3 regions of the Mesorhizobium sp. M1396 genome follow, and region 3 is predicted to be linked to each of the others. Evidence: predicted binding sites of a transcription regulator. Region 3 holds the regulator's gene; each other region holds the start of a gene.

The links. Region 3 encodes HrcA, which represses chaperone genes, less so after heat shock. Its sites were predicted from a motif close to GTTAGCACTCNCNNNNNGNGAGTGCTAAC; they were not measured.
Region 1: the regulator HrcA is predicted to act here: its motif matches at 8,883-8,911, upstream of groES (co-chaperone GroES).
Region 2: the regulator HrcA is predicted to act here: its motif matches at 7,397-7,425, upstream of groES (co-chaperone GroES).

What each region holds. Positions count from the first base shown of each region.
Region 1 is NZ_JAMYLA010000057.1:515-11,132, reverse strand. It holds gene NKH02_RS28305 (phosphatase PAP2/dual specificity phosphatase family protein) at 1-397, shown strand, start outside; gene NKH02_RS28300 (hypothetical protein) at 394-837, shown strand; gene NKH02_RS28295 (lysophospholipid acyltransferase family protein) at 834-1,496, shown strand; gene NKH02_RS28290 (phosphatidate cytidylyltransferase) at 1,496-2,431, shown strand; partial or broken gene NKH02_RS28285 (iron ABC transporter permease) at 2,453-2,581, opposite strand; gene NKH02_RS28275 (DSD1 family PLP-dependent enzyme) at 2,668-3,807, opposite strand; gene NKH02_RS28270 (D-arabinono-1,4-lactone oxidase) at 3,804-5,105, opposite strand; gene NKH02_RS28265 (MFS transporter) at 5,118-6,305, opposite strand; gene NKH02_RS28260 (TetR/AcrR family transcriptional regulator) at 6,432-7,058, shown strand; gene NKH02_RS28255 (ATP-grasp domain-containing protein) at 7,075-7,926, opposite strand; gene NKH02_RS28250 (class I SAM-dependent methyltransferase) at 8,011-8,808, shown strand; gene groES (co-chaperone GroES) at 8,974-9,270, shown strand; gene groL (chaperonin GroEL) at 9,333-10,618, shown strand, end outside.
Region 2 is NZ_JAMYLA010000049.1:6,444-17,061, forward strand. It holds gene NKH02_RS26275 (SDR family NAD(P)-dependent oxidoreductase) at 1-401, opposite strand, end outside; gene NKH02_RS26280 (amidohydrolase family protein) at 442-1,335, opposite strand; gene NKH02_RS26285 (substrate-binding domain-containing protein) at 1,397-2,353, opposite strand; gene NKH02_RS26290 (ABC transporter permease) at 2,382-3,386, opposite strand; gene NKH02_RS26295 (ATP-binding cassette domain-containing protein) at 3,383-4,852, opposite strand; gene NKH02_RS26300 (LysR substrate-binding domain-containing protein) at 5,019-5,993, shown strand; gene NKH02_RS34585 (hypothetical protein) at 6,056-6,289, opposite strand; partial or broken gene NKH02_RS26310 (hypothetical protein) at 6,507-6,716, shown strand; partial or broken gene NKH02_RS26315 (class I SAM-dependent methyltransferase) at 6,859-7,203, opposite strand; gene groES (co-chaperone GroES) at 7,478-7,774, shown strand; gene groL (chaperonin GroEL) at 7,834-9,489, shown strand; gene NKH02_RS26330 (hypothetical protein) at 9,609-9,959, shown strand; gene NKH02_RS26335 (helix-turn-helix transcriptional regulator) at 10,133-10,618, opposite strand, start outside.
Region 3 is NZ_JAMYLA010000025.1:33,512-44,129, reverse strand. It holds gene NKH02_RS17805 (LysE family translocator) at 1-488, opposite strand, end outside; gene NKH02_RS17800 (PQQ-dependent sugar dehydrogenase) at 604-1,953, opposite strand; gene NKH02_RS17795 (hypothetical protein) at 2,067-2,264, opposite strand; gene hrcA (heat-inducible transcriptional repressor HrcA) at 2,348-3,430, opposite strand; gene rph (ribonuclease PH) at 3,610-4,326, shown strand; gene NKH02_RS17780 (VOC family protein) at 4,510-4,920, shown strand; gene rdgB (RdgB/HAM1 family non-canonical purine NTP pyrophosphatase) at 4,920-5,567, shown strand; gene hemW (radical SAM family heme chaperone HemW) at 5,564-6,727, shown strand; gene NKH02_RS17765 (hypothetical protein) at 6,891-7,217, shown strand; gene NKH02_RS17760 (hypothetical protein) at 7,196-7,675, shown strand; gene NKH02_RS17755 (EamA family transporter) at 7,675-8,112, shown strand; gene NKH02_RS17750 (hypothetical protein) at 8,186-8,365, opposite strand; gene rsmI (16S rRNA (cytidine(1402)-2'-O)-methyltransferase) at 8,515-9,429, shown strand; gene NKH02_RS17740 (YraN family protein) at 9,422-9,799, shown strand; gene NKH02_RS17735 (undecaprenyl-diphosphate phosphatase) at 9,808-10,614, opposite strand.

The sequences.
Region 1 (10,618 bases), on a different contig from region 3:
TAATCTTGCTCCCCGGGTGGCGGTTGCCGATGGCGTTTTTCTCGGGCGCTTTCCCACGGCAAGCGAGGCCAACAGCTTCGGCACGATCATCGACCTCGCCGCCGAATTTGAAAAGCCGGCAGGAGCCGATTGCCGCTGGATCAGCTTTCCGATGATCGACCTGTTGCCGCCGCCGGCGTCGATACAGCAACAGGCCGCCAGCGCACTGGAGAGTGCGCGCCGCGATGGCACCGTGCTGGTGTGCTGTGCGCTCGGCTTCCAGAGGAGCGCCGGCGTCGTCGCCGAATGGCTGGTTGCGACCTGCAGGGCCAAGACGCCGACGCTTGCCCGCGAGATGCTGATGGCAGCCGGCCGGCCGGTTCATCTTGCCGAGACCACGGAGCAGGCGGCGTCATGACCAGCAATGCTTACCAGGAAGGCGCCGACCGCTTCGCCCGCATGCTGATGCAGCAGGCCGCATGGCCGGCTGCGCTCGTGATCGCCGCAAATATCCTTGGGCCCCTGGCCGCGTCGGCGCGCGGAGCCTTCGAGACCTTGCCTGCGGCCGTCGCCTTGTCGATCACCGCCGCGAGCGCTGTCGCCGTGCTGGCGCTGTCGGCATTGCTGGCGTTCGATGCGCTGCTCTTCCGGCTGATGGCGAGCCACGACGACGAGGTTTCCGGCGGCGCCGCGGTGGATGACATGCTGGCGCGCATGCGCCTGAAACCCGCCGCGTCCACGACACGCACGCTCGATGACCGCATGGCTGGCACAAGCCGCTTGCTGTTCAAGCAGCGTGCGGCCCTCGCCCTGTTTGCCGTAGCACTTCTGGCGGCGGGGTTTTGGGCGCCGCGATGAACAAGCTTTCGCTGAAAACCTTCACCTTGCTGCAGACGGTAACCTCCGTCGGCCTCTCGGCGCTGGCCTGGATGGTGACCGGCGTGCGTCCGATATGGAGCGGCAGCCTGCCGTCCGACCGGCAGCGCATCTATTTCGCCAATCACACCAGCCATGGCGACTTCATCCTGCTGTCGGCCTGCCTCAGCGAAAAGGAGCGCGCGATCACCCACGCGGTCGCTGCCGGCGAATACTGGGGAAAGTCGCGGCTGCGCCGCTTCATTGCCGAGGACATGCTGTCGTCGGTGCTGATCAACCGGCAATGGACCAAGCCTGAGGAAAATCCGATCGAGATCATGCTGTCGGTTCTCGACCAGGGCCACTCGCTGATCCTTTTTCCCGAGGGCACCCGCAACATGACCGAGGAGCCGCTGCTGGCCTTCCGCTCCGGGCTCTACAATCTGTCGATGGCGCGGCCGCAGGTCGAGCTGATCCCGTGCTGGATCGAGAACATGTCGCGCGTGCTGCCCAAGGGACAGTTCCTGCCGGTGCCGCTGCTGTGCCGCGTCGTCTTCGGCGCACCGGTCGCCGTGACGCCTGGCGAAGAGCGCCGCGCCTTTCTCGAGCGTGCCCACGCCACGCTTCTGGCGCTCAACCCGCGTCCCGAGCGAGACGATTGATGCGCCACGAGATCTCCATCCTGATCATCGGCCTGCTGGCGGTTTTGACCACCGCCAGCATCGTCGCCGCCATACTTTCGGCGCGGGCGCCGAAGCCGCTAAGCTCGACCCTGGTCAATCTCACCCAGCGCATCAATGCCTGGTGGGTGATGGTGGCGATGATGACGGTCGCCTTCTTCTTCGGCCGCTACGGCATGACCATCCTGTTCGCGCTGATTTCCTTCGCCGCGCTACGCGAATTCGTGACGCTGACGCACACCCGCCGCAGCGACCACTGGGTGCTGCTTGGCATGTTCGGCATCATCATACCGTTTCAATACTGGCTGGTGTGGACCGCCTGGTACGGGCTCTTCGTCATCTTCATTCCGGTCTATTGCTTCCTGTTGATGCCGGCCATCACGGCGCTGCATGGCGACACCGAACGCTTCCTCGAGCGGATCGCCGCGCAGCAATGGGCGGTGATGATTTCGGTCTATTGCGTCAGCCATGTTCCAGCGCTGCTGACACTCGACGTGCCGCGCTTCGAAGGCCGCACCCTGCTGCTGATCGCCTTCCTGATCATCGTCGTGCAAGGCAGCGACGTGCTGCAATACATCTTCGGCAAGCTGTTTGGAAAACACCGTTTTTCGCCGAATGTCTCGCCGTCGAAAACCTGGGAAGGCCTGATCGGCGGACTGGTGTCGGCGAGCCTGCTCGGCGCGCTGTTGTCGTTCGTGACGCCCTTCTCGCCGCTGCAGGCGGCGGCCGTGGCCTTCGTCGCCTGCTCGATGGGATTTCTAGGCGGGCTGGTCGCCTCGGCCATCAAGCGCGACCAGGGCGTCAAGGACTGGGGCCATCTGATCGAGGGCCATGGCGGCATGATGGACCGCACCGACAGCCTGGTCTTCGCCGCCCCGGTGTTCTTTCACATCGTGCGCTATTTCTGGACGGTCTGAGTAAGCCGTTTCCGACCGCGCTCAGAGCAGGTTGCGGATGAGCATGGTGACGACGAGGAACGCACCGACCGAGCTGATGCCGATCGGCAGTTCCCGCGGCGGCGGCAGCGTTCGTGCCAGGAGATCGCTGGCCATCAAAAGCACAGCGCCGGAATTCGAACGCTACGGCCCCGAATTCGACCCGCGCGGCGGCAATGGCGGTTTGGAGATCTGGACCTCCGTGAAAGCGTAGGCGATCACCCCATCGGCAGCTCCGGCCAGCGATCGGCGATCCTACCACCGGAAAACACCGCGATCGATCCGAATTGCTGCAGCACGGCCTCGCTCTGCGTCGGGCGCAGAAAGGCATGGTCGCCTGGCCTTGCGGTCGCATCGGCCGGCAAGCCCATGAATTGCTGGTTGGAGGACAGGCCGAGCAGGGCGTTCGTCTTCATGCCTTCGGGGAACACGGGCTCGGCCATCCACTTGCCGCCATAGAGGTAGCACCCCTTGCGTGGAAACCGGCCGAGTGCCTGCAGCAGGCGGGTCACGGCAGGCGGGCCGGGCAGCATCGGCTCGACCACTTTCAGCATCGGCGTCGCGATAAAGGCAGCCGGCAGGAAGCCTTCGAGGCCGGGCGTATCGAAATCGCTGGGCAGCACGAAGGCCGAGCCCATCGACACTTCGTTGGCCACGCCGCCATGGTGGAGCAGTGCGGTCTTGCTGCCGCCGATGTTCAAGATGCGGCGCTGGTCGGCGCCGAGGCAAGCGACGAACGCCGTGGCCTGCGCCGACGCCTTTGCCAACGCTTTCACCGGCCCGCCGAACAGGCCGGGAATGTGCGGCGCATGCGCCTCGTAGGCCATGACGCCTTCGCAACGCAGCCGGGACGGCAGCGCGCTCAACGCCTTCGACAAGGACTCCGGGCTCGCAAAACCGCCGCGATGCAGTCCGACGTCGATCTCGAAAGCGATGCCCAGCTCGATGCCCAACTCGGTCGCGAGTGCGCCATATTCCGCCAGCCGCTCCTGCGTATCGATCAGCCAGCAGACACGCGACCAGTCGGCGTCGGCTTTCACCAGCGCCGCCCTTGCCGCGCCGACCGGCATCGGCTTGCCGTACAGCAGATCGGCATCTGGAAACGCCTTCAGCACCGCCTCGCTGATCGGCGGATGGAAGGACATGACGTGATTGGTGCCGAGCGCCTTGCCAATGTGCGAAAGCAGCGGTAGGCAGGCGAGCGACTTGTCGACCAGCCGCACGGCAAGGCCGGGATCCAGCCTCCCCTTTACCAGGGCGATGTTGCGATCCAGCCGGTCGATATCCAGCACCAGACAGGGCTGCAAAATGCCAGCAGTCTTTAGTGCGTCCGACAGGGCGGAAAAATAGGCGCTCATCGTTCGTTGCCAAAAGGACCGGGTTCGATGCCGAACAGGCCGGCCATGTAGGGCGAGACGAAGCGGTTTTGCGGATCGATGTCGCGCCGCACCGCCATGGCGTCGTCCCAGCGCGGGTAGAGCTTTTTCAGCTCCGCCGCCTTCAGGCTGTGCATCTTGCCCCAATGCGGCCTGCCACCGTATTTGCGGAAGATCGGCTCGGCCGCCCGCATGAACGGCAGCGGATCGTTCGCTGCGTCATGGTGGATGGCGATCGAGCAGGTCGGCCTCCTATAGAATGGCGACAGCCAGAATTCGTCGGGCGCAACGCTGCGCACCTCCATCGGGAAATAGACCTCGGGAAAGCGCTTCTCCGTCAGCTCGATGATTTCGGCCAGCGCCTTCGGCCCCTCCTCGAACGGCAAATGGTATTCCATCTCGTTGAACTTGGTCTGCCGGTCGCTGGCATAGACGTTGAGCCAGTCCTGCACGTAGTCCTCGGCCGGAAATTTGGCGACCGCCGAGCGGATGAGGCGGCCGCGCAGCGACGGCAGCCAGGCGAGCGCGGTGCGCAGCCGGCGCAGCGTCCTCAACCCGGCCTCATCCGCTTCCGGCGGTCGCGGGGTCGGTGCCGCGTCGCTGAGATCGCTGGCGATGAACTGCGCGTAACCGGAAAACGGAATGTAGTAGAATTCGGCCGAGCGATGGGCGGCCATCATCGTCTCGAAGTCCCGCAGCATCTCAGTGATCGGCAGCACCCATTTGCGGCGGCGCAGCCGGTAGGTGGCAATGTTGTTCAACGTTACTTCGGTCATCACGCCGAAGGCGCCGAGCGCGACACCAATGGCATGGATCATCTCCTGGTCCCCTGCCCGCTTGAAGTCGCGCAGCTTGCCCAACCCGTCGACAATCCGCACCGTCTCCAGCTGCGTGTGATAGGCACCGAGCGTCGGTCCCGAGCCATGGGTGGCCGTGCCCAGCGCGCCGCCGATGGCCTGGCGGTCGATATCGCCCATATTGGGCAGGCCCTGGCCGATGCCTTGCAGCATGTGCATGAGCGGCCCGAGCCGGGTCCCTGCCCGCACCCGCGCCTGATGTTTCTCGGCGTCGTGCGAGACCAGCCCTTCCAATTTCTCCAAGGACAGGATGGTGCCCTTGGATTTCACCAGCGGGGTGAAGGAATGACCGGCGCCGACGACGCGGATCGGACCCGGCGCTGTGCGCACCAGATCGCCCAGTTCGCCGGCATCGGCGGGACTGGCGATCAACCGCGGTTCGGCGGTGACAATGCCCGACCAGTTGCTCCATCTGTTCGACATGGCGCTCCCCGCTCAGGCAACGGCGCGGCGGCGCCGCGTCACGAGGATAAACAGACCGAGCAGCACCACGCTGGCCACAGCACTGGCGGCGGCGAATTCCGGCACCGGCCGGAAGTCCTTGCCGTCGATGAGCAGCGACGCGGCGATCGGTCCGATCGCCAGGCCGAACAGCTGGGCCGCGGGCACCAGCAGCACGGCGGTGCGCGTCTCGTCGGCGGTGATCGCCAGCCGGATCTGATAGGGCACGATGAACAAGAGGATGAAGCCCATGACCAGGGCGGCGATCCAGAATGTGGCGGGGCCAGGTCCGCTGGCGAGAACCAGCGAGCTGACAAGCGCGATGGCACCGATCGCGGCGATGGCCAAGCGATAATCGATGCGCGCCTCGAAAACGGTTGCCGTCATCGCACCCAGGACCTGCGCCGCGAGGCTGGCGGAGACGATCAGGCCGACGGTGCGGCCATCGATGCCGTATTGCGCGCCAAGCGGTTCCAGAAAGGCCCAGACCGCACCGAAGAACATGAAGTAGCAGAACACCGACAGCAGCGCGGTGAGCGAAGGAATCGTCAGCACATTGGCCAGATTCTCTTCCTTGGGCAGATCGGCGTAGTCCCCGGGGACGGTGAAGGCGACCGCCAGCGACGCGATGCAGACGACGGCAAGAACGAGGAAGCCGCCCGCCGATCCGGCTGCCGGGATGACATAAAGCGCCAGCAACAGGGCAAGCGCGCATTGCGCCAGTGTCTGCATGGTGACGAAATAGCCGCCGATGCGCTCGGCGCGCCGCGAACGGGCGATCAACTCCGTGGCGACCGCCACCAGACCGCCCTCGGCAAGACCGGCCAGGGCGCGGGCCCCGATCAGCGTGTTGGCGGTTGCGGCATAGGCCGTCCACACATTGGCCAGCGCCAGCAACAGCAAAAGGACGGCACTTTTCCGGCGCATGTTGTGGGCCGAAAGCAGCATCGCCACGACAGCAGAACCGATGGCAATGGCGATCATCTCGGCGGTCGCGACCAGCGCCAGTTCATCGCCGCTGACATGGCCCTCGGTGTAGAGCGCGCCGAGCAACACGGGCTGCAGCCCGAGGATGAGCAGGCCGACCGAACCGATCCACAGTGCCGAGGCAAGCTGTGCGCCGGTCGGATTGCCGACCAGCCAGTCGCCATTGCCCGAGTGCCCGGTATTTGTCGAAGCCAAAGGCGCCTCCCAACGTCCTTGCCGCGCGGCAAAAAAACTGACAACCTGTCAGCATTTCTAGAAACTGATACTTGATCATATTTCTTGTCAACCGGATTTTGAAAAACCCGTGCGAAAGATCGGTGCATGACGGAAGTGAACAGAACAGCCACCGAGCCCCGGCGCAGGCCCAAGCAGGAACGCAGCCGCGAGCGCATCGACGCGATCCTGTCGACGACCATGCGGCTGATCGGCGAGAAGGGCATCGACGCCGTCACCATGAAGGAAGTCGGCATGCTGGCGGGCGGGCCGATCGCCACCGTCTACCATTACTTTCCCAACAAATCGGCGATCCTGGCGATGCTCTACGAGCGGTTTTCAGAAGTCAGCCGTGCCCGGCTGACGGCGATCATCGCCGACGTCCGCGAGGCGAAGGACGTGATCGTGGCCGCCGACCGGCTGCTTGACGATTATCTCAGCCGCGTCGCCGGCGATCCGGCCATCCAGGATCTGCAGAACGCCATCCAGGCCGACAAGGCGCTCAAGAATCTCGACATCGCCGAAACCCGACATCAAGCCAGGATGTTCTGCGACCATGTCATCACCCTGCTCGAGCCCGGGAAGCGCGAGCAGTTCGAACGCATGGTCATCCTGATCTTCCAGCTCGCCGGCGGTGTCGTGCGCCTGGCGCTTGCCGAGGGCGAAGCGGAAAGCCGCCGCACGATCGAAGATTATCGTTCGATCATTCACACGCAGCTGCGGTTGTTTTTGTAGAACACCCATCATTGATCTATCGCACACCGCGGATCAGGCTCTCAAACCCATCGGCCAGATCGGAAGCGCCTGCCGCGAACATCCTCCTCAAATTGCTGGGACGGCCGGGGGTCTTGTTCGCATCCAGCAGCACCGCCCTGCCGTCATGCACCACAAAATCGAATTTTCCATAATCGAAGCCGAGCGCGCGCCGCAGCGAACGCAGTTCATCGGGGACCGGAACAGGCTCACGTCGGATCGTTTCGGATGCCTTGATCAACGGCTTGGGCGATACATAACGCGTGCAGCGCTCGCGGTCTCCGCAGAACACCCAGAAGCGCGCCGCGAAGCCATCGCGCTCTCTTTCCGGAATGAACTTTTCCACGACCAGATCGGCGCGGTCAAAGATACTTTGTGGAATATCGCCGATCGACTCATGGATCGCGTAAGGTTCCTGAACAGGCATGTCCGGAAATAGCTGAGGCTTGCCCGCGCGTTGCGATTGCCGATTGAGGAACGTCTCCGGAATACCCTGATTGTTGAGATTGCTTTTGACGATCACCTGACCTTGCCAGCTGTCAGCTCTGTCGACCAATGCACCGCTGATCCGACGCTTGGATATGTCGACCGCCCCGATATTGAGGCAGAATGCAAAACTTGATGCATAGTCGACATAGTCCGTGGGCGTCACCGTGGCGTCGACATGCAACACCGCTATATCGGCGCTGAATGGCGTCGACAGACCTTGCTGAACCCGAACCGAATGGCCGCGCCTTTTCAATTCGGCGAGAATGTCGAAAAGCATGTATGGGCTGCTCCTGCGCAGCAGGATGTCGCGCCTGCCCAGGAATCGGTCATGCTCATGGGTGACCACGAGAATACGCGCCAATCATCGACCTCTTGGCTTATACAACAACCTCTATTAAGCCCCGATGGGTATCTAAATCTAGACGTCCATGGCCCAATAAATTGCATGACAAATCACTGGGACAATTATCACCGCCATTGGAAACTTCTGGATGCGCCGCTCCGGCCAACAGCGGAAACCATCGGCATATTCGATCGCGAACTCGATCTGAAAAATGCCGACGTCCTGCTCCTTGGAGTGACGCCGGAACTGGCAATCCTGGGCAGATCGATGTTGGCGGTCGATCAATCGGCCACCATGATTTCCGGCGTATGGGCCGGCGACGACGGATCGCGAAAGGCGATAGCCGGCAACTGGCTTGACCTGCCAGTGGATCGGGCAAGTTTCGACGCCGTCATCGGCGACGGATGCCTGTCGGCGGTCGATTCCAAAGCCGCGCGCGGTTCGCTGTTTGGCGAAATCGCGAGGGTGCTGAAGCCTGGCAGGCGTGCGGCGATCCGCGTTTTTGCTCGGCCGGAAACGGCGGATGATCCGCGCGGCATCGAAGCTCTGGTTCTGGCCGGCGGGGTCGAGAATTTCCACGCGCTCAAATGGCGGATCGCGATGGCGTGCACGACCGACGACCGCGATTTCGCAATCAAGGTGCGAACGATCCGCGACACCTTCGACAGCCTGTTCCCCAACCGCGAAGCTCTTGCCGCGAGGACGGGTTGGACCATGGTGTCGATCAACACGATAGACGTCTATGCGGGCTCGGACATAAGCTACAGCTTCGCGACGCTGGCAATGCTGATCGAGGAAGCGAGCAACTGGTTCGACGACGTGCGCGTCGTGCCGAGCGGCAGCTATCCCCTGGCGGAGCGTTGCCCGCTGCTGGTGTTCGGTTCGGCCAAGCCCCGATAAGTTCGTCATCGAGGTGCCAAGAGGCGCTCCGACCGCCTTGACTCTGGCAGGGCGGCGGCCTATTTCAGCGCCACGTTAGCACTCGCCATTGGTGAGTGCTAACTCATATGTCCGGCGCCGCCGGACGGAGGAACTGTTCTCACCGTTCTCATCGAGGAAGAAAAAATGGCAAAGTCGAAGTTCCGCCCGCTTCATGACCGCGTGGTCGTTCGCCGGGTCGAATCCGAATCCAAGACCGCTGGCGGGATCATCATCCCCGACACGGCAAAGGAAAAGCCGCAGGAAGGCGAGATCATCGCTGTCGGCTCCGGCGCTCGTGACGAAGCTGGCAAGCTGGTCCCGCTGGACGTCAAGACTGGCGACCGCATCCTGTTCGGCAAGTGGTCGGGCACCGAAGTCAAGCTCAATGGCGAAGACCTTCTGATCATGAAGGAATCCGACATCATGGGCATCATCGGCTGATATCAGGCCTTTTCATCAACTGAATTCCCGGGCTCAATCAAAGCCCCTGCCAGGAGCTAAAAATGGCTGCCAAAGACGTAAAATTTTCCCGTGATGCCCGCGAGCGCATGCTGCGCGGCGTCAACATCCTCGCCGACGCGGTGAAGGTCACGCTCGGCCCCAAGGGCCGCAACGTCGTCATCGACAAGTCGTTCGGCGCGCCGCGCATCACCAAGGACGGCGTCACCGTCGCCAAGGAAATCGAGCTTGAAGACAAGTTCGAGAACATGGGCGCGCAGATGGTCCGCGAAGTTGCTTCGAAGACCAACGACATCGCCGGCGACGGCACCACGACCGCGACCGTTCTGGCGCAGTCGATCGTCCAGGAAGGCCACAAGGCCGTTGCCGCCGGCATGAACCCGATGGACCTGAAGCGCGGCATCGACCTGGCCGTGACCGAAGTCGTCGCGGCGCTCGGCAAGGCTGCCAAGAAGATCAAGACCTCCGAGGAAGTTGCCCAGGTCGGCACGATCTCGGCCAATGGCGACGAGTCGGTCGGCAAGATGATCGCGGAAGCGATGCAGAAGGTCGGCAACGAAGGCGTCATCACGGTTGAGGAAGCCAAGACCGCCGAGACCGAACTCGAAGTCGTCGAAGGCATGCAGTTCGATCGCGGCTACCTCTCGCCCTACTTCGTCACCAACGCCGACAAGATGGTTGCCGAGCTCGAGGACGTCTACATCCTCCTGCACGAGAAGAAGCTCTCCAACCTCCAGGCCATGCTGCCGGTTCTCGAAGCCGTCGTGCAGACCTCGAAGCCGCTGCTCATCATCTCGGAAGACGTCGAAGGCGAGGCCCTGGCCACGCTGGTCGTCAACAAGCTGCGTGGCGGCCTGAAGATCGCCGCCGTCAAGGCGCCGGGCTTCGGTGATCGCCGCAAGGCCATGCTGGAAGACATCGCCATCCTCACCGGTGGCCAGGTCATCTCGGAAGACCTCGGCATCAAGCTCGAGAACGTCGGCCTCAACATGCTCGGCCGCGCCAAGAAGGTGTCGATCTCCAAGGAGAACACCACCATCGTCGACGGCGCCGGCAAGAAGGCCGAGATCCAGGGCCGCGTTGCCCAGATCAAGCAGCAGATCGAAGAGACCACTTCGGACTACGACAAGGAGAAGCTGCAGGAACGTCTCGCGAAGCTCGCGGGCGGCGTTGCGGTGATCCGCGTCGGCGGTGCGACGGAAGTCGAAGTCAAGGAAAAGAAGGACCGCGTCGATGACGCCCTCAACGCAACCCGCGCGGCCGTCGAAGAAGGCATCGTTGCTGGTGGTGGCGTAGCCCTGCTGCGCGCTTCGGCCAACATCAAGGCCAC
Region 2 (10,618 bases), on a different contig from region 3:
GAGCCGCCGCCATTTTCGCGCATATGCGGGATGAAGGCCTGGCTGAGATAGAGGACGCCGCGCAGATTGACATCAAGGATGCGGTCCCAATCAGCGGCGCCGATATCCAGTGTCTTTACCGGCTGCGTGATCCCGGCAATGTTGCAGAGCACGTCGACCTTGCCGAAGGCTTCAGTCACTTCCGCAGCAGCCTTCTTGCAGGCATCGAGGTCGGCGACATTGCAGGCGAGGCCAATGTGCTCGGCGCCGAGCGACACGGCTGCGTTGCGGGCTTGCTCCTCATCGAGGTCGAGTATTGCAACGCGTGCCCCGTGCTCCGCCATCAGCGTTGCCGTGGAGCGGCCAATTCCCCGAGGGCTGGCTGCACCCGAAATCACCACGGCTTTGCCCTTCAGCAACATGTCAAAGTCTCCTGCTATTTCAACTGTTTCGGCGGGTAATCTAGAGCCGGTAGTAGCTGGCGGCGTTGTCGTGGAACAACGCGAGCCGCTCCTGGTGCGTGTAGCCTCGCGTGATCTCCTTGAAGGCGTTCACGATGGCGTCGAAGCTCGAGAACAGCTTGTCGACCGGAAAGTTCGTCGCGAACATGCAGCGCCCGACGCCGAAGGCCGCGATAGCCTCTTCGACATTGGGACGGATCGACGCGACGGTCCATTTCCAGTCGCCCATGCCCAGGCCGGATATCTTGCACGCGACATTCGGCGCCTGCGCCAACTGGTGCATGCCTTTTCTCCAAGCATCGAAATGCTCAGAGCCATCGACCTGCATTCCGGTGTGATTGAGAATGATCTGGCTGTCAGGAAAATCGCGCGCGAGTTCAAGGAACTCCCCCATCTGCGGATAATAGAGCTGCAGGTCGAAACTCAGCCGGCGTTTCGCCAGTTCGCCAAACCCCCGCCGCCATTGTGGCGTCCGGCTCACTTCCGGCCGCGCCTGATAGGTCTTGGCCGGGTCGGGATGGTAATTCATCGACTGCCGGATACCCCTGAAGTTCGGATACTCCATGTGCCGATCGAGAAGGTCGCCCACATCGGGTTTGGAGAGGTCGGCATAGCCGACGATGCCGTGGGGGAAGCCCCGATTGTTCGCGATCTCTTGCAGCCAGCGGGTTTCGCCGACCGGATCGCTGGGATCGAACCCCACATCCAGATGCACCGATTTCACCAGGTTCTGGTTCCTGGCGTCTTCCAGGTAGTCGTCGAGAAGGTAGCTTTTGCGGATCGCCTCGTAGTCGCCGAAGGCCGACGGCTTAACCCCGTCGGTTAGCCACGGATAGTAATTGGCCTCTAGGTCCCACAGATGATGGTGCGGATCGATGAACGGCAGCTCGGCCACGGTCGGTATTCCTCGCTCGGGTCTGGACCCGCCCGCATGGCCGGCGGGTCCATAGGTGCGCTTAGTTGCTGGGCGGGAACACGCGGGCAATGACCTTCTTGGCCTCCGGACTGTCGACCTTGTCGGCGGTCACGAGAGGCATGACCAAGGCCAGGTCCTGGGTCACCGGAGCGCCCGTCAGCGCATTGTAGACCTGTTGGGTGCCGTCGATGCCTTGGCCCACCGCCTCCTGGAAGAAGATGCCCTGGATCGCTCCCTTTTTGAGCAGCGCGATCGTGGTTGGCGAGCCGTCGGCGACGGTAATGCCGATCTTGCCGGTCAGCCCCCGGGTCTCGACCACCTTGGCGGCGCCGGTCCCGGCTTCGTCATACATGCCATAGATGGCCTTGATGTCGGGATTGGCGGTCAACAGGTCGTTGGCCTGGGTGACGGCTTCGTTGATGGTTAGGCCGCGGGTCTCCAGCATCTGGACGAGGTCGCAGCCGTCGGCGGCAAACGCCTCCTTGGCGCCCTTGAGGTACTTCTGGGCATTTTCCCGGTCCTGCGGCAGGGACAGCATGCCAACCTTGTTGCCGCCACGCTCCTTGGCGAGCTCGCAGGTGAATTTCCCTTGCGCCTTGCCGGTCTCATAGTTGTTCGCGGTGACCGAGGACGTATAGTTCGTGAGGCCCGGCTGTGGCCCGATGCCGGCAAAGGCGATCGGCACCTTCTGCTTCGCCAGATAGTCGAGCAGCGGCGGTGTCGACGTCGAACTGACGGGCCCGATCACAATGGCCGAGACACCTTTGGTGACGGCTGTCCTGGCATTGTCCATCTGCTTGGCGGGCGAATTCTCCGACGAGTACTCGACATAGTCCATGCCGAGTTCCTTGGCCTTTTCCTTCACGCCGTAGCCGACCCATTGCCAGTATGAGATGTCCAGCGATGGGGCGATATAGGCTACGGTCTTCTTGTCTTCAGCGTATGACGCGCTGGTTAGTGCGGCCGCCGCCAATGCCGCAAGCAGGATTGTCTTCATTTTCATCTTGGTTCCTCCCGTTGATGATCTAGATGCGGTTCTTGTTGCTGAAGCGGTCAATCAGAACCGCGAGCAGGATTGCGGCGCCTGTGACGGAGCCTTGCCAGAAGCTGTTCACGCCAATGAGGTTCACGCCGTTCTGGATGCAGGTGATCATCAGCGCGCCCAGCACCGCGCCGATGGCACTGCCCGTTCCGCCAAAGAGGCTGGCCCCGCCGATGACAACGGCGGCAATCGCCTGCAGCATAAGGCTGGCTCCTGCCATGGCTTCGGCGTTGAGGATGTAGCTAACGGTCAACAGCCCGGCGAAAGAAGCAAGCAGGCTCGATACGACATAGGCCGCGAACTTGATGCGCAGAACCGGGATGCCGAGCAGCCGGGCAGCAATTGCCGACGAGCCGACGGCATAGAACCATCGTCCGACCACGACCTTGCGTAGGATGTATTCCAGCACGACCATCAATATGATGCAGAACAGAAGATGGTTGGGTATGCCGGGAATGATTTCGCCCGAATTCAGGAGCCAGAAATCCGGCGCGCCGATAGGCATCGAACGACCGTTCGTGACGATGAAGGCAAGGCTGCCCGCCACCGCGTAGGTGATGAGCGTGACGACGAAGGGCGCGAGCCCGACGACCGTGACCAGAAGCCCATTGATCGAACCGAATACAAGGCCGACCGCCAGGCCGGCAGCACTCGCGGTTAGTCCATCAGCTCCACTGGCCATCGCCAGCGCCGTCACCATTCCGGTTAGGGAGAAAACTGAGCCGACCGAAAGATCGATGCCGCCCGTGACCACGACCAGCAAAACACCGAGTGACATGATGATGAGAGGCGCGGCGGCCTGGATGATGTTTTGGACGTTGCCCATGCTGAGTGCGGCGGGCACGAATATGCCGACGGCCAGCAGCAGGACAACGATTGCCCCGGCAATCGCGGCTTCCGTGCGATAGGACAAAAGAACTGCTGGGACGCGGGACCTAGTGGTCCGGCCTTTGTCGGTTGTCCTGGCGCTGTTGGTTGCGTCGGTCATGCCGCCATCCCCGTCAGTTCGGCGAGCCCGCCTTCGGTGAAGTGTTCTGCTGGCAGAAATCCCTTTGGCCGCCCATCGGTGTCGAAGGCGAAAATGGCGTCGCAAAGCTCGAGCAGTTCGACGTTCTCGGTTGACCACCAGATGATGATCGCGCCGGCGTCGGCCATCTCTCGGATCAAGCCGTAAATGTCATGCTTGGTGCCGATGTCGACGCCACGCGTCGGCTCTTCCAGGACCACCATGCGCAGGGGCAGCCCAAGCCAGCGTGCGACGAGAAGCTTCTGCTGGTTGCCGCCGGACAGCGAGGCCGGCAGGTCCCAGATTGAGCTCGCTTTCAACTTCAGCGCCGAAACAAGATCGCGACACTCCTGCCTCTCGGCCGGGGCAACGATCCGCCGCCTCTCGCGAACCCTGCGCGCCGCGAGCACGTTATCGACGATTGGAAGCTGCGAAAGGATGCCCTTGGTTGCTCGGTCGCCCGAGACAAAGCCAATGCCGGCACGCGCCGCTGCCGCCGGGGACGAGAAGCGGCCCCCAAAGCCTTCGCCGGAAAGGCGCCAACCGGCTCCGGGTCCTGCGCCTACAAGGGGAGCAATGAGACCGGTCGGACCCGCCGGTGCGCCGGCTAGACCCAGGATGGTGCCGGTCGAAAGCGCGATCCTGACGTTGTCTGGACCAAGCAGCTCGATTGGTGCGCCATGTTGGAGGTCCCTTTGTGGGCTTCGGTGCGTTGCCGGACGCTGCGCGGGTTGTCCCATCTGCCGGACGATCTCGGCGTCGCCAAGCGAGGCAAGGGGCGTTGCATTGGCGATGGTGACGCCATCGCGCAAGATCGTGCAGACATCGCATAGCTCGCGGATTTCCCGCATACGGTGCGAAACAAAGACGATGCCCATGCCTTCCTCGCGCACCAACCGCTTCAATACCGAGAAGAGTTTGGCCGTCTCGCCGGCGGTGAGATTGGCCGTGGGCTCGTCGAGGAGCAGCACTTCGGCTCCGGTGGAAAGGGCACGAGCGATCTCGACGATCTGGCCTTCGTGGAGGGACAATTTGCGTGCTGGCAGATCAATGATCTCTTCGCCGATCGCCGGGTCGATCAGGCGCAGGGCATCAAGCGCAATTTCGCGCATGCGGCGACGGCTGATCTGCGACCAGCCCGACCGCGCATGCACAATGCCGATGTTTTCGGCGACCGACAGCTCGGGCAACAGCGCCAGCTCCTGATGCACCACAGCGATGATCGGACTGACGCGGCCGGCCTTGGACGAGGCAAAGCCAATGTCGCCGGCATCGCGTGAGGTCAGCCCCGTGATGATGCGGATGAGAGTGCTTTTGCCGGCGCCGTTGCCGCCTAGGAGCGCGTGGATTTCGCCAGCCCGAACCTGAAAACTCACCCCCCGAAGGACCTGCGTCGCGCCGTAGTTCTTCTCGACATTGGAAGCTTCGATCAGGAGCTTCCTGCTCAATGCCTGTCCAACTCCCGGCACATTGCCGGCACTACCCAAGCTTTGGGCTGAACCCGCTTCCATTCTGCATCTCCTCCCGAGACCACCAGATCATGCGACCGATTGACAGTCGGCTCAATTCTCGTTTCTTAACATTCTGTGTAGCTCAGCTTAACTAATGAGAGCGATGTCGGACCTCAAATTCAATTCGATGACCCATTTCGAAGCGGTCGCGCGCCTCGGCGGCGTAGCGAAGGCCGCGCAGGAATTGCAGATCACGCCTTCGGCGGTCAGTCAGCAACTGCGGCTGCTCGAACACCAACTCGGGGTGCGGCTTTTTCAGCGCGAAAAGCGCCATCTCTCCCTGACGATCGACGGCGAACGGCTGTACCAGACCACCACCCAGGCGTTCGAATCTATACGCGAGGTGCGAAACGCCATCGTGCGGCAGCATGAAAGCTCCCAGCTCAGCATTCGCGTCAGTCCTTCTTTTGGCGAGAAGTGGCTGGCGCCTCGATTGGCCGAATTCAGCAAGGACTATCCAAGCTGGAATTTGCGCGTCGACGCCACGCCGAATTTTTCGGACTTCGAAACGGAGGTTATCGATCTGGATCTGCGTTATGGCGACGGCGGCTGGGCCGATCTCTACTCGAACTGCGTCATCAATGACCTGATCCTGCCGATGTGTTCGCCGTCATACCTTGCCGAACTGCGTGCACTTTCGGCCGATCCGCGCGAACAGATTCGCCATGCGAGACTGATCGACAGCGTGAAGGCCTATTTCCGGTGGGATTATTGGCTGCCGCGCAACGGTATCCTGGGCGCCCGCATGACTTATCCCTATCGCTTCGACCGGTCGTCGATGTCTGTCCAGTTGGCGAAGGATGGGGCGGGCGTGGTTCTGGAAAGCACTTCCATCGCATTCGAGGACCTGGCGTCGGGCTCTCTGGTTCCGGTCTCGACCGAGTTCGAGGTCATCGAGTTTCCGGGATACTGGCTGGTCTGTCCTTCGCGGCATATGAACCGACGCGCGGTTCGCGTGTTTTCTGAATGGGTGTCACGGGTAGGCATACGCTATACTGATCTGGCACGCCGGTTCTTGACCGAGAAGGAGCATCGCATATCGTTCGAACGTCGGCCACACTTCGGCGCGTCGACATAGCACTTTGGAAAGGCACGCAGCACAAAGCAGGCTGCTAGGTGTTTGATCCCGAGGAGGCGCTGCTAGTCGACCCGAGAGCGATCGAATTTCAGCCACGACGAAAAACCATCCAGCAGGAGGCGCAGGCGCCCTGCCCTGCGCGCGGATATGGTCGTATTCACGCCAACCGGATAGTCGATATAGGTCTTGGCGCCGCCGCCATAGAACGTGGACTTGTCTGGTGTGTTCAGTTCGGCTCCTTCCCAGAGCCTGCGCACGAGATTCGGATTGGCAAGGAAGAGTTTGCCGAAGGCCACCAGGTCGGCCCGCCTTCCGCGAACACCGTCTGAGCAAGCTTGCCGTCATAGCCATTGTTGACCAGCCAGGCACCGTTGCTGACAGCGTCGCCATTTAGTCGAACGGCCGCTCGCCTTGCCGAAAATCCCGCGCTCCCCCTGTCGCCCTTTTATGACGTGGACATAGGCAAGGGCATAGCGGCCAGCCGCCTCACGACATTGAAGCAAGGTTGCTCACCAGACCGATCGAAAACTCATCTTCGGGCAGGAGAAGCCCGAGCGCCGGCTCTATGAGATTGCAACGCTAGCGGCTTTGCGAATTCGGCTCCGATCCGCAGATATTTGGGTCGATGGCAGCCGATCCTTCCGGCCGATCGACAAGCATCTGATGCCGCGGTCAACGTTCACCACCCTGAAAGAGCAGGATCGCCTCGGACTGGGCGTCAGAAAAATAATGTCACATTGACGACGCTGCAGATCATGGCAAAAGGCTTGCAAGTGTCTTTTGCAGGATTGCTCGCCGGCGGTAAGAAAGTTCCGGAATGGGCGCATCGGTTGGACGACAGGCGGAGGCGACATTCATAAAACTGGAATGCGTTGCCCAATCTGAAGTCCACGCCCGAGAAGCGTTGCACCAGGCCGTCGTAGAAATTCCTGGAGTATTCGACCGACACCAACTGATGCGGTTTGATGCCCCTCTCCAGGATTGCCTTGGTGATGACGCCGGTTCCCGCGCCAAGCTCCAGGATCGGCATTCCAGACCGCGGGTTGACGACGCTTGCCATCCGGCGCGCCGCATAAATCGAAGTGGGGATGAGGGCTCCTACGCCCTTCTTGTCCTTCTGCCAGCCTTTGAAGAATTGCACCTCTTGATCAAACCTTTTGCCGAGCAGCTCCTTCAGTCGCAAACCATGTTCTCTCCGAGCTCCGGCCATTTAGCGAAGCGCGTTGTGGCCAAGCTCAGCGAATTTTGCAAGCCCGTTACAACTTGCTTGCGTGTTAAGGCCCGTCACAGGCAGTCACGAACAGCGAGGGCGTCTTGCGCTCGCAGGGCCACGCGATTTTTGCACTTCGCCCGTCCCTCTTTCGTCTTGACTAGTATGAGCTTACAGCCTATCCCACAGCCGCGTTAGCACTCGCCACTTGCGAGTGCTAACGACGCTCCGGCAACGGGCAACCGTTCAACCTCCGCACCAGGGACATCCAAAAATGGCAAAGTCGAATTTCCGGCCGCTTCATGACCGCGTGGTCGTTCGCCGCGTCGAGTCCGAAGCGAAGACCGCCGGCGGGATCATCATCCCCGATACGGCAAAGGAAAAGCCGCAGGAAGGCGAGATCATCGCCATCGGCTCCGGCGCCCGCGACGAAGCTGGCAAGCTCGTCCCGCTGGACGTCAAGGCTGGCGACCGCATCCTGTTCGGCAAGTGGTCGGGCACCGAAGTCAAGCTCAATGGCGAAGACCTTCTGATCATGAAGGAATCCGACATCATGGGCATCATCGGCTGATTATCGGCCTCACCGTCAACTGAATTCTGGGCTTACCCCAAGTTGCCAGGAGCTAAAAAATGGCTGCCAAAGACGTAAAATTTTCCCGTGACGCCCGCGAGCGCATGCTGCGCGGTGTCAACATCCTCGCCGACGCGGTGAAGGTCACGCTCGGCCCCAAGGGCCGCAACGTCGTCATCGACAAGTCGTTCGGCGCCCCGCGCATCACCAAGGACGGCGTCACCGTTGCCAAGGAAATCGAGCTTGAAGACAAGTTCGAGAACATGGGCGCGCAGATGGTCCGCGAAGTTGCTTCGAAGACCAACGACATCGCCGGCGACGGCACCACGACCGCGACCGTTCTGGCGCAGTCGATCGTCCAGGAAGGCCACAAGGCGGTTGCCGCCGGCATGAACCCGATGGACCTGAAGCGCGGCATCGATCTGGCCGTGACCGAAGTCGTCGCGGCACTCGGCAAGGCTGCCAAGAAGATCAAGACCTCCGAGGAAGTTGCCCAGGTCGGCACGATCGCCGGCAATGGCGACGAGTCGGTCGGCAAGATGATCGCGGAAGCGATGCAGAAGGTCGGCAACGAAGGCGTCATCACGGTTGAAGAAGCCAAGACCGCCGAGACCGAACTCGAAGTCGTCGAAGGCATGCAGTTCGACCGCGGCTACCTCAGCCCCTACTTCGTCACCAACGCCGACAAGATGGTTGCCGAGCTCGAGGACGTCTACATCCTCCTGCACGAGAAGAAGCTCTCCAACCTCCAGGCCATGCTGCCGGTTCTCGAAGCCGTCGTGCAGACCTCCAAGCCGCTGCTCATCATCTCGGAAGACGTCGAAGGCGAGGCTCTGGCCACGCTGGTCGTCAACAAGCTGCGTGGCGGCCTGAAGATCGCCGCCGTCAAGGCGCCGGGCTTCGGTGATCGCCGCAAGGCCATGCTGGAAGACATCGCCATCCTCACCGGTGGCCAGGTCATCTCGGAAGACCTCGGCATCAAGCTCGAGAACGTCGGCCTCAACATGCTCGGCCGCGCCAAGAAGGTGTCGATCTCCAAGGAGAACACCACCATCGTCGACGGCGCCGGCACTAAGGCCGAGATCCAGGGCCGCGTTGCCCAGATCAAGCAGCAGATCGAAGAGACCACGTCGGATTACGACAAGGAGAAGCTGCAGGAACGTCTCGCGAAGCTCGCGGGCGGTGTTGCGGTGATCCGCGTCGGCGGTGCGACGGAAGTCGAAGTCAAGGAAAAGAAGGACCGCGTCGATGACGCCCTCAACGCAACCCGCGCGGCCGTGGAAGAAGGCATCGTTGCAGGCGGCGGCGTTGCCCTGCTGCGCGCTTCGGCCAACATCAAGGTCACCGGCGTCAATGCCGACCAGGCTGCTGGCATCAACATCGTGCGCCGCGCGCTGCAGGCTCCGGCCCGCCAGATCGCGTCGAACGCCGGTGCGGAAGCATCGATCGTTGCCGGCAAGATCCTTGAGAACAAGGGCGCGACCTTCGGCTACAACGCCCAGACCGGCGAATATGGCGATATGATCGCCATGGGTATCGTCGATCCGGTCAAGGTTGTCCGTACCGCTCTCCAGGACGCGGCCTCGGTCGCCGGCCTGCTGGTCACCACCGAAGCCATGATCGCGGAGGCTCCGAAGAAGGAGTCGGCTGGCGGCGGCATGCCTGGCGGCATGGGCGGCGGCGGCATGGGTGGCATGGGTGGCATGGGCTTTTAAAGGTCCACGCATCTCGACAATTTCGAAAGGGCGGCAAGCAATGCCGCCCTTTCTTTGTGCCCTTGCGCCGGTTGTCGGCGACCCGCAAGCCGGGGGATACGCCCGCCAAGGGTATGCTTATGTTTGAACGGATTCTGCCTTTTTTCCTGGGGCTGGCCTTACTGTTGGGCAGCGGCTGCGCGCACAGCGATGATGGTACAGTGATTATTCCGAGATCGCTTGATGCCAGGCGATTCTTTGACAAAGAGCCGCCACGCCTGCAGCAGCGGCGGATCGAAGCCAGCGTGTTCCCGGTTGCGCCACAGGAGCCGGAGAGACTCGAACCGAGCCGTACGGCAAGTCTCAAGACATCAAACAGAGGGGCATCGCCGGCCGCAAGTCCGCCGCTCTCCTCTTCCGAGCCACACAAGCCGCTTGTCTGCAAGAACATCAGCAAGCCCGGCAAGCGGTACCGTGTGGTTTGCGAATAGGACACTTGGTTTGGCCAGCATTCTACCCTTGGAGCGTCGCGGTGCCTTTCCGGATCAGGTCGTCCAGAGCGACGCCTCCCTTCTTTCCCCATGATTCAGTCGTTCTAGCATTCCCAGCTTCACGAAACGGAACGAGTTTGCCGGCGGCTTCCCGCGAAGCGCTTGGCGACCGATCAGAACACTCTTTGAAAGAAAAGGCCGCGCTCTGCCGCGATCGCAACCGCATGGGCCAAGCTTTTGGCACCAAGCTTGGCCCGTGCCAGATCAAGATGAAATCGGACCGTGCGAGGGGATAGCGACAGTATCTCTGCGGTCCGTTTGACCTTCTCTCCCCTCGCGTACCATTTCAGGCATTCGATCTCTCTATCGGAGCAGACAGTCGGATGGCGTGGCCTTCCTTGGATTCGACCGATAGCATTGTGAAATTCACCGGCGAGATGCTGGAAGTCGCGAACCTCGGATTTGAGAAACGTCTGCCACGCCGCTGCGTTCTCGTTGCTCGTCACGGTCAGAATGCCGCGGTCGCCGTCGACACCCCTAACCGGGAACGTGACGCCATGCTTCCCGACACCATGTTCCCTCGCTTCACCGAAGAACGTGCGCACGGGCTTGTCCGATAGGTCGATCTCCTTCCAATCAACCAATTTCACAGCACGCAG
Region 3 (10,618 bases):
AGCACCACCAGAAGCACGACGACCGTCAGCGCGACGAGAATGCCGTAATCGATCAGTGTGATGGTCTTCAGGTCGACGATGGTCGGCGTGATCGCGAGGTAGAAGATCATCGTCTTCGGATTGCCGAGCGTGACGGTCAGGCCCGCAAGGAAGCTCGACAGCAGCCCGCCCTTGCCCTTCTTCGCCTCGACCGTCTCGAGCGTGATGCCGCTGTTCCAGAAGCGCCAGCCGAGGAAGGCGAGGTAAGCGACACCGAGCCATTTGATGGCGAGAAAAACCATGCCGAAGGTCTGCGCCACGAAGGCGAGACCGAGCACCACGGCGGTCAGATAGGTGAGGTCGCCAACCATCAGGCCAAAGGACATCGCCAGGGATGAGCGGAAGCCGGAGCCGAGCGCACGCGCGACGAGCGCGGTGACGCCGGGACCAGGAATGGCGGCGGCGATGCCGAGGGCGGCACTGTAGGCGAGGAATCCGGTGAGGGTCATGGTTGCGGCCTTGCGCGCGACGCTGTTGTCGCAGCTTCCTATCGCACAAAGTCCGCCAGACGTGAATTCCCTGCCCCCGAATTCGATTGCACCACGCCGGCATGCGAATTTGCGCTCAGGAGCGACCGCCGTCATGGGTGACGCGCCAGATGGTGCCGTTGCCGTCCTCGGTCACGATCAGCGCGCCGTCCTTCGCCACCGCCACGCCGACCGGCCGACCCCAGACCTCGCCGTTGGAGACGACGAAGCCGGCGATGAAATCCTCGTATTCGCCGGTCGGCTTGCCGTCGCTGAACAGCAATCTCACCACCTTGTAGCCGGTCCTGTTGCCACGGTTCCATGAGCCGTGCAGAGCGACAAAGGCGTCGCCCTTGTATTCGGACGGAAAGTTCTTCCCTTCGTAGAAGGCGATGTTGAGCGGCGCCGAATGTGCTTGCATCAGCACGTCGGGAATGGTCGCCTTGCCGGCAAGATCGGGGCGCGCGCCCTTGTGGCGCGGATCCTCGTTGTTGCCGATATAGTACCAGGGCCAGCCATAGAAGGCGCCCTCCTTGACCACGGTCGCATATTCCGGCGGCACATTGTCGCCGAGCGCATCGCGTTCGTTGACGACGCACCACAGCGCGCCGGTCGCCGGCTGCACGGCCATGCCCGAACAGTTGCGCAGGCCAGTGGCGACGATGCGACCGTTCTTGCCGTTGGGATCGAAAGCCAGCACAGCCGCGCGGCCATCCTCGGGACCCCAGGCAGCGCCGAGCGGCTGCGACTTCGCCCAGGCGTCGAGGCCGCCTTCCGGTTCGTTGCCCATATCCTGCGCGGCGTTCGAACCAGACCCGACCGATAGATAAAGCGTCTTGCCGTCCGGCGAGAAAGCGATATCGCGGGTCCAGTGATGACTTGAAGGGATGTCGTCGACGATGGCCTCCGGATCGCCTGATGCCTTCAGGTCGCCATTGCGATAGGCAAAGCGCACCACGCTGTCGCTGTTGGCGACATAGACCCATTGCGGGTCGTTGCCCGGAGGATAGAAGCCAATGCCATAGGGCTGGTTGAGATTGCCGGCAAAGATGCCTTTCTCGGTGGGCTTGGCACTGCCGTCGGCGAGGCGGTAGACGCGGATCTGGTTGGCCTCGCTGTCGGCGACGAACAGGTCGCCGTTCGGCGCGACGCGCACGACGCGCGGATTGTCGATGCCCGACGCGATCAGCTCGGCCGAAAAGCCCGGCGGCAGTTTCGGCTTGGCGCCTGCCGGTCTTTCGGCGAGGCCGGCGCTGTTGGAGGCGGAATTGGTGACGTCGGGCTTTGGCAGATCGTTCGGCTTGATCAGGCGGCGCACACCCGGCCTGTCGGCACGCCAGTCGCCGAAGGCGGCGGCACCTTTCAATACGGGCTCCGCCTGCTGGGCGAATGCAGCGGCGGTGAGAAACACCGCGGCGGAGATGGCCAGCCCGGCCAATCGGATCATTCAATCCTCCAAACCCGGTCACACAATGAACGGCCGCAAAGGGGCAAACGAGCGGTTTCGTCTGTTGTTCCGCGGCACACGATCAGTTGAAGTGAAAGCGGAGGTTTTTTGCCTCAGGTCCCAGCGGCGTAGAAATCGTCGTCGAGACGTTTTTCCAGTTCGACGAGATCGGCCGGCAGCGGCAGGCCCATGGCGCGCATTTCCCGCAGTTTTTCACGCAACTGCTCCTGGATCTCGTGCTGGTCTTCCGGCTGGTTGACCATCTCCTCGAGTAGCAGGCTGATCCGGGCTTTGAATTCTTCGAGCGCCATTCTTTTTCTCCTCGGAGGCCTTAGGTTTGGATCTAAGGTGCTGAGATTCAGGTCAGGCCGGCATCCCCGGAATATCAATACACCTAACGCAGCATGCGGGAAATCAGCTGTGCGGTATAGTCGACCATCGGCACGATGCGGGCATAGTTGAGCCGGGTCGGGCCGATGACGCCGAGCGCGCCGACGACTCGGGCGTCCTTGTCTCGATAGGGCGCGACCACCAGCGATGAGCCGGACAGTGAGAACAGTTTGTTTTCCGAGCCGATGAAGATGCGCACGCCCGATCCTTCCTCGGCGAGGTCGAGCAGCTGGATCAGCCCGTCCTGCGTCTCCATGTCCTCGAACAGGTGCCGCAACAGTTCGATATCGGCCTGGGCGGTGACGTTTTCGAGCAGATTGGCGCGGCCGCGCACGATCAGCCGTGCCGGCAGGCCGCTGTCGGCGCCGGCCCACACCGCCAGCCCCTTTTCGACCAGGTCTTGCGACAGCGTGTCGAGGGCGGCCCTGGTCTCTTCCTTGATGCGGGCGATCTCGATCCGCGCCTCGGCCAGCGTGCGGCCGCGGATATGGGCGTTGAGGAAGTTCGAGGCCTCGTGCAGCTGCGAGACGGTGATGCCGGCGGGCAGCTCGACGACGCGGTTTTCGACATCGCCATTCTGCGACACCAGCACCGCCAGCGCCTTGGTCGGCTCGAGCTGGATGAATTCGATGTGCTTCAGCGCCACCTCGTTCTTGGCGGCAAGCACCAAGCCGGCGCCGCGCGACATGCCCGACAGCATCTGGCTGGCCTCGGTCAGCATGTGTTCCAGCGTCGCGCCCGAGCCGGATGCCCGCACCTGCGCCTCGATGGCGCGGCGCTCCTCGTCGGAGAGATCGCCAAGCTCCATGAAGGCGTCGACGAAGAAACGCAGGCCGGCCTGCGTCGGCAACCGGCCGGCCGAGATGTGCGGCGCGTAGATCAGACCGAGATGCTCGAGGTCGCTCATCACGTTGCGGATGGTGGCCGGCGACAGCGAGGACGGCAGGATGCGCGACAGGCTGCGTGATCCCACGGGTTCGCCGTCCTTGAGATAGGAATCGACGATGCGCCGGAAGATGTCGCGCGAGCGCATATCCAAAGATTGAAGCGCGGGCGACTGCGAACTCGGGTCGACTGGCTTGGTCATTGCGGCCAAAAACCTCCGACCCAAGGATATAGACTTCGCTACGGCCCGCGCAACCCGGTGTGTGCGCGTCAGATCACCCGGTGTCTGTGTCGGATCGTCGGGCCATTTTCCTTTGCGCCGTGCGTCCCATGCGGTTACAAGCCGGCCAAGATTCCGAAAATGACAAGAAAGCAGTCTGAATGCGCCCTTCCAAACGTCAATTCGACGAAATGCGTGCCATCTCCTTCGAGCGCGGCGTCTCCAAGCATGCCGAAGGCTCGTGCCTGGTGAAGTTCGGCGACACGCATGTCCTGTGCACGGCCAGCCTCGAAGAGAAGGTGCCGGGCTGGATGCGCAATTCCGGCAAGGGCTGGGTGACGGCGGAATATGGCATGCTGCCGCGCTCGACCGGCGAGCGCATGCGCCGCGAGGCTTCCGCCGGCAAGCAGGGCGGCCGCACGCTGGAGATCCAGCGGCTCATCGGCCGCTCCTTGCGTGCCGTGGTCGATCTGCAGGCGCTGGGCGAGCAGCAGATCACCGTCGACTGCGACGTCATCCAGGCCGATGGCGGCACCCGCACCGCCTCGATCACCGGCGGCTGGGTGGCGCTGTATGACTGCCTGCGTTGGATGGAAGCCCGCCAGATGGCCAGCGTCGCCAAGGTGCTGAAGGACCATGTCGCGGCGATCTCCTGTGGCATCCATGACGGCCAGCCGGTCATCGACCTCGACTATATCGAGGACTCGTCGGCCGGCACCGACGCCAATTTCGTCATGACCGGCAAGGGTGGCATCGTCGAGATCCAGGGAACCGCCGAAGGCGAGCCTTTTTCCGAAGGGCAGTTCGCGGAATTGATGGGCTTGGCCAAGAAGGGCATCCAGCGCCTGGTCAGTTTGCAGCAGATGGCAGTGGCTTAGGTTTCGAATGCCGAGCCAAGGCACCCCCCTCTGGCCTGCCGGCCATCTCCCCCGCAAGGGGGGAGATCGGCTGTGGTTGCGGGTTTCGCCAATCACCAACTTTGCAAGTCATGAGCCGGCGCTGATGCTTCCAATCTCCCCCCTTGCGGGGGAGATGCCCGGCAGGGCAGAGGGGGGTGCCTCGTGACGCCCTCTGCTATCCTGGAATCCGCCCTCTACGTCACCGACCTTGCCGCCGCCGAAACCTTCTACACCGGCGTTCTCGGCCTCTCCGTGCTCGGCAAGGTCGACGGCAGGCACCTGTTCTTCCGCTGCGGATCCGGCGTCCTGCTCATCTTCAACGCCGAGGCAACCAAAATCCCGCCGGCGCCCGACGCTAGGCTGCCGGTGCCGCCGCACGGCACGGTTGGCGAAGGCCATCTCTGCTTTGCGGCGACCGCCGAGGAAATCGTGCGCTGGAAAGCGCGTCTCGAGGCAAAGAAGATCGCCATTGAAAGCGAATTTGAGTGGCCGCAGGGCGGTCGTTCGATCTATATACGCGACCCCTCGGGCAATTCGATCGAATTCGCCGAGCCACGAATCTGGGGCCTTTGATGCATTCTCTCGATGGAAAGAAGATCGTCGTCGCCAGCCACAATGAAGGCAAGCTGCGCGAATTCGCCGATTTGATGGGGCCGTTCGGCTTCGAAGCGAAGTCGGCCAAGGAGTATGGCCTGACGGAGCCTGACGAAACCGGCACCACCTTCGAAGAGAATGCCTACATCAAGGCGCTGGCCGCCGCGAAGGCGACCGGCCTGCCGGCGCTGTCGGACGATTCCGGCCTGTGCGTCGACGCGCTCGACGGCGCGCCCGGCGTCTACACCGCCAATTGGGCCGAGACCCCTGACGGCTCGCGCGATTTCCGCATGGCCATGCAGCGCACCGAAGTGGCGCTGCAGGAAGTCGGCGCCGCCTCGGCCGAACAGCGCAAGGGCCGCTTTGTCGCCGTCATCTGCCTGGCGTTCCCCGACGGCGAGGCCGAATATTATCGCGGCGAGGCCGAAGGCACGCTGGTCTGGCCGCCGCGCGGTGACCTCGGTTTCGGTTACGACCCGGTGTTTTTGCCCGATGGCTTCGAAAAAACCTTCGGCGAGATGAGCGCCGAGGAAAAACACGGCTGGAAGCCCGGCCAGCCGACGGCGCTGTCGCACCGCGCCCGCGCTTTCCAGAAATTCGCCAAGGCGAGATTGGGCTCGACATGAGCATGCTGCTCGACCGGGCGCCCGGCTTCGGCGTCTATATCCATTGGCCGTTCTGCGCGGCCAAATGCCCCTATTGCGATTTCAACAGCCATGTCCGCCATCAGCCGGTCGACCAGGATCGTTTTGCCAGCGCCTTCGAGGCCGAGCTTGCGACGATGCACGAACGCACCGGGCCGCGCGAGGTGACCAGCATTTTTCTCGGCGGCGGCACGCCGTCGCTGATGAAGCCGGAAACGGTGGCCAGGGTTCTGGACGCCGTGGCTAGGAACTGGACCGTTCCTGACGGCATCGAGGTGACGCTTGAGGCCAATCCGTCCTCGGTCGAGGCCGAACGTTTTCGCGGCTACCGGGCGGCGGGCGTCAATCGTGTCTCGCTCGGGGTGCAGGCGCTGAACGACAAGGATTTGCGCTTCCTCGGCCGGCTGCACAATGTCGAGGAAGCGCTGCATGCGATCGGTTTGGCCCGAGAGATCTTTCCCAGATTGTCCTTCGACCTGATCTATGCGCGACCCGGCCAGACGCTGGAGGCTTGGGCATCGGAACTCGAACAGGCGATCGGCCACGCCGCCGATCATCTGTCGCTCTACCAGCTGACCATCGAGGAAGGCACGCCGTTTCACGCGCTGCATGCGGCGAAGAAATTCATCATCCCCGACAATGACCACGCCGCCGACCTTTATGCGCTGACGCAGGACATCACATCGGCGCACGGCCTGCCGGCCTACGAGATTTCCAACCACGCCAGGCCGGGCGCCGAAAGCCGGCACAACCTGACCTACTGGCGCTATGGCGAATATGTCGGCGTCGGCCCCGGCGCGCATGGTCGCTTCGTCGAGAACGGCCGCCGCACGGTGACGATCGCCGAACGGATGCCGGAAACCTGGGCCAATCTGGTCGAAGCCAAGGGCCATGGCGTCACCGGCGGCGAGATCCTGACGCGTTCGGAAGAGGCCGACGAGTTCCTGCTGATGGGCCTGCGGCTGGCCGAGGGCATCGACCTCTCCCGCTACGAAGCGTTCTCCGGACGCGGCCTGTCGAGCGCGCGGCTATCGATGCTGCAGGGCGAGGGGCTGGTGGCGCCGATCGGCAATGCGCGGCTGCGCGCCACGCCGGCCGGCATGATTGTGCTCGACGCCGTGGTGGCGGACCTGGCGCGATAGATCATCTGCCGTTAACGCAAGTTTCCTTCAACGAGAATCTCCAGTATCGTTCCGCATTGGGGGGTGTGGAATGACAAGGGACGAATGGCGACTAAAATCTAGGATATTTGCGCGAACTGCGCGAGTGCTTCTAAACAGCAGTGAACACGACGCGGCATACTACATGTCAGGAATTGCCGTTGAATGCGCCCTGAAAGCGAAAATTGCTTCCGCATTTCGGGCCAACGATCTGCCTGATAAAAACTTTGTGAACCAGATCTATAACAACGGCCACAAGTTGGGTGAGTTGGTGAAATTGGGGCAATTGGCCGCCGCTTTGGCAGCAGAGGAGCAAGCAAGTGCCGCTTTTCGAGCTTACTGGAACACAGTGAAGGCTTGGGATGTCGATTCGCGATATAAGTTTTGGACTTCAGCAGAAGCGACTAACATGGTCACGGCGGTGACCCGTGGCAAAACAGGTGTGTTGGCATGGATAAGACGACACTGGTAGAATCCGACATTGAAGCCGGGTTGACGGCGGTCAAAGCGCTGGAGGCTGCGGGACTGCCCATAGCAGCGGCTATGTGGCTACGGCTTCACGACTCCTCGAAATGGGAACTCTATATCGCGTCGCCCGACGTAGAAACGCACGGGCCGACGACCGTAAACAGATTTATCGACCGTATCCTGCTAGCAATTAACTCACCTATTTCTCTTGACGAAGTGACGGTGGCTAATACCACGAACCACTTCATAAATAAGGCATCTTTGTTGTCAATTCTTACTGGCGGGAGATCGAATTCTTTTACCGTGGCGAGTAATCTAATGCGATTCGCAAATAGCACATTTGACGGTGTTGAGGTGGATGAAGGAGTAATTTACAAGATTGCTCCGGGCGTTAAGGCCTCAAGGGAGGCACCTAAGCCGGACGGAACGGCATTGAAGAAAGCTAGGGCTCTCGCTGCCTAATGAACCTGACCGTTTCCTCCTGGCAATTCTGGGCTCTGCTGTCGGCTGCGTTCGCAGCGCTCACGGCGATCTTCGCCAAGGTCGGCATCGAAGACATCAATTCCGATTTCGCCACCTTCATCCGCACGGTCATCATCCTGATCGTGCTCGGTGCGATCCTGCTGGCCAGCGGCCAATTCCAGTCGCCGGCGACGATCTCGGGAAAGACTTGGGCTTTCCTCGGCCTGTCCGGCCTGGCGACCGGCGCCTCGTGGCTTTGCTACTTCCGTGCCCTGAAGATCGGCAATGCGGCGCAGGTGGCGCCGATCGACAAGCTAAGCGTCGTGCTTGTGGCGGTGTTTGGCGCGGCCTTTCTCGGCGAGCGACTCTCCGGTGCGAACTGGCTTGGCGTCGCCCTTATCGCGGCGGGCGCGGTGCTGGTCGCCTATCGGGGATAGCGGCTCGCCGTTGCGGGCGTTTTTCGTTTCAAGACGGGTGATGAAAATGTCGAAGCGATTGGGCATCGTCCGGTCAGTGCTCCGTCGTGCTGTCGGGCTTGGTGTCGGAAAGCCTGACGTTCGTGGGCAAGCGGGCCTGCTTGGCCAGGCTGGCGTCGGTCTTGGCGGTCAGGCGCTTGTCCTTGCGTACGGCCACGCGGTCGCGGTCGGCATGATAGGGTTCGAAAGCGTCCTGTATCTTCAGGCTATCCATCCTGTCCTCCTCGGGAATCAGGGGGTAAATCTGCCGTAGCCGGTTTCGTTCCCTACTGTGGCAAAGGAATGGCGAGTTCCTTACATCGACGTCAGCTTTTGCAAGCCGGCGCCGGCCGTGCCAAACAGGGCTGAATGGAGAAGGCATCAGTGACCGGCGAGACGGGCAAGCGCAGCTATGTGGTCGGTCAGACCGAGATCGCGGCGCGGCCGCTCGAGCCGGCGCTCTATCTGGTGGCAACGCCGATCGGCAATCTCGCCGACATCACGCTGCGCGCGCTGGAGACGCTGGCCGCCGCCGACATCGTCGCCTGCGAGGACACGCGGGTGTCGCGCGTGCTGCTCGACCGCTACGCCATTCGCCGCCGCACCACGGCCTATCACGAGCACAATGCCGGCGAGGCCGGGCCGAAGCTGATCGCGGCGCTCCAGGCAGGACAGAGCGTGGCGCTGATTTCCGACGCGGGCACGCCGCTGGTGTCCGATCCGGGCTACCGGCTGGTCGGCGAGGCGCTCGACCACGGCATTCGCGTCGTGCCCATCCCCGGCCCGTCGGCGCCGCTCGCGGCGTTGACGGCATCCGGCCTGCCGTCGGACGCCTTCCTGTTCGCCGGTTTTTTGCCGGTCAAATCAGGGCAGCGGCTGACGCGGCTGGGGGCACTGAAGGCAGTGCCGGCGACGCTGATCTTCTTCGAATCGCCGCGCCGGCTGGCAGAATCCCTCGGCGCCATGGTCGAAGCGCTCGGCGGCGAGCGCAAGGCCGCGATCGGCCGTGAATTGACCAAGACCTTCGAGGAGATGCGCACCGGCACCCTGCAGGCGCTGGCCGACCACTATGCGGCGGCCGATACGCCCAAGGGCGAGATCGTCGTCTGCGTCGGTCCGGCCGAGGCCAAGGCCGACGAACCGGCCGATATCGACCGGCTGTTGCTGTCGCTCGCCGCCGAGATGCCGGCCTCCAAGGCGGCGGCGGAAGCCGCGAAAATGACAGGCGGCCAGAAACAGGCGCTCTATCGGCGGCTGCTTGAGCTCAGGGATGCCGCTGGAGAAAGCGACGTTGGCTGAGCGGCCGAGCGCAAGCCGCCAAAAAGCCTATCGGCGCGGCCATCGCGGCGAATGGCTGGCGGCGGCGGCGCTGATGCTGAAGGGCTACCGGATCCTCGCGCGCCGCCATCGCACGCGCTTCGGCGAGATCGACCTGATCGCGCGGCGCGGCGATCTCGTGCTGTTCGTCGAGGTCAAGGCCCGCCGCACGCTGATGGAAGCCATGGAGGCGATCGGCCATGAATCGGAGCGCCGCATCGAGGGTGCCGCCGATATCTGGCTGTCGCGCCAGACGGACTACGGCCGACTGTCGATGCGCTTCGACATGGTCGCGGTGCTGCCCTGGCGCTGGCCGGTGCATGTCGAGAATGCGTTTTATGGGCGGAGTTGAGGGTAAGCTCACCCCCAGATCATCAAGCCAACCAACCCCACACCACCCACCACCAGCCGCCACCAGCCGAACAGCGAGTATCCGTTGCGAGAGACGTAATCGAGCAGGAAGCGCACGACGATCAGCGCGGTGACGAAGGCGGCGACGAAGCCGACGGCGATGATTGGCAGGTCGGCGCTGCTCAGCACGTTGCGGTTCTTGAACAGGTCGAAGGCGAAGGCGCCGACCATCGTCGGGATGGCGAGGAAGAAGGAGAACTCCGCCGCCGCCCGCTTGTCGACGCCCAGCAGCAGCGCGCCGACGATTGTCGAACCCGAGCGTGACGTGCCGGGAACGAGCGACAGGCACTGGAAAAGCCCGATCTGTAGGTAAAGCCGGGTCGGGAATCGCTCGACGTCGCGATAGACCGGCTTGAGGTTCATGCGGTCCACCGCCAGCAGCACGAAGCCGCCGATGATCAGCATGATACAGATCATCCGTGGCGATTCGAACAGCACCGTCTTGATGAAATCATGCGCCAGTGCGCCGATGATCGCCGCCGGCAGGAAAGCGATCAGGATGCCGATGGCGAAATGACGTGTCAGCCGGTCACGCGGCAGGTCGACCAGCATTTGCCACAGCCGGCGGAAATAGACGCTGAGGATCGCCAGGATGGCGCCGAGCTGGATCAGGATCTCGAAGGCCTTGCCGGTCGAGTGGAAGCCAAGGAAATGGCCGGCGAGCAGGATATGGCCGGTGGATGAGACGGGGATGAACTCAGTCAGCCCCTCCAGCAGGCCGAGCAGCAGGGCTTCGACGATTGGCTGGCTTTCCATGGCT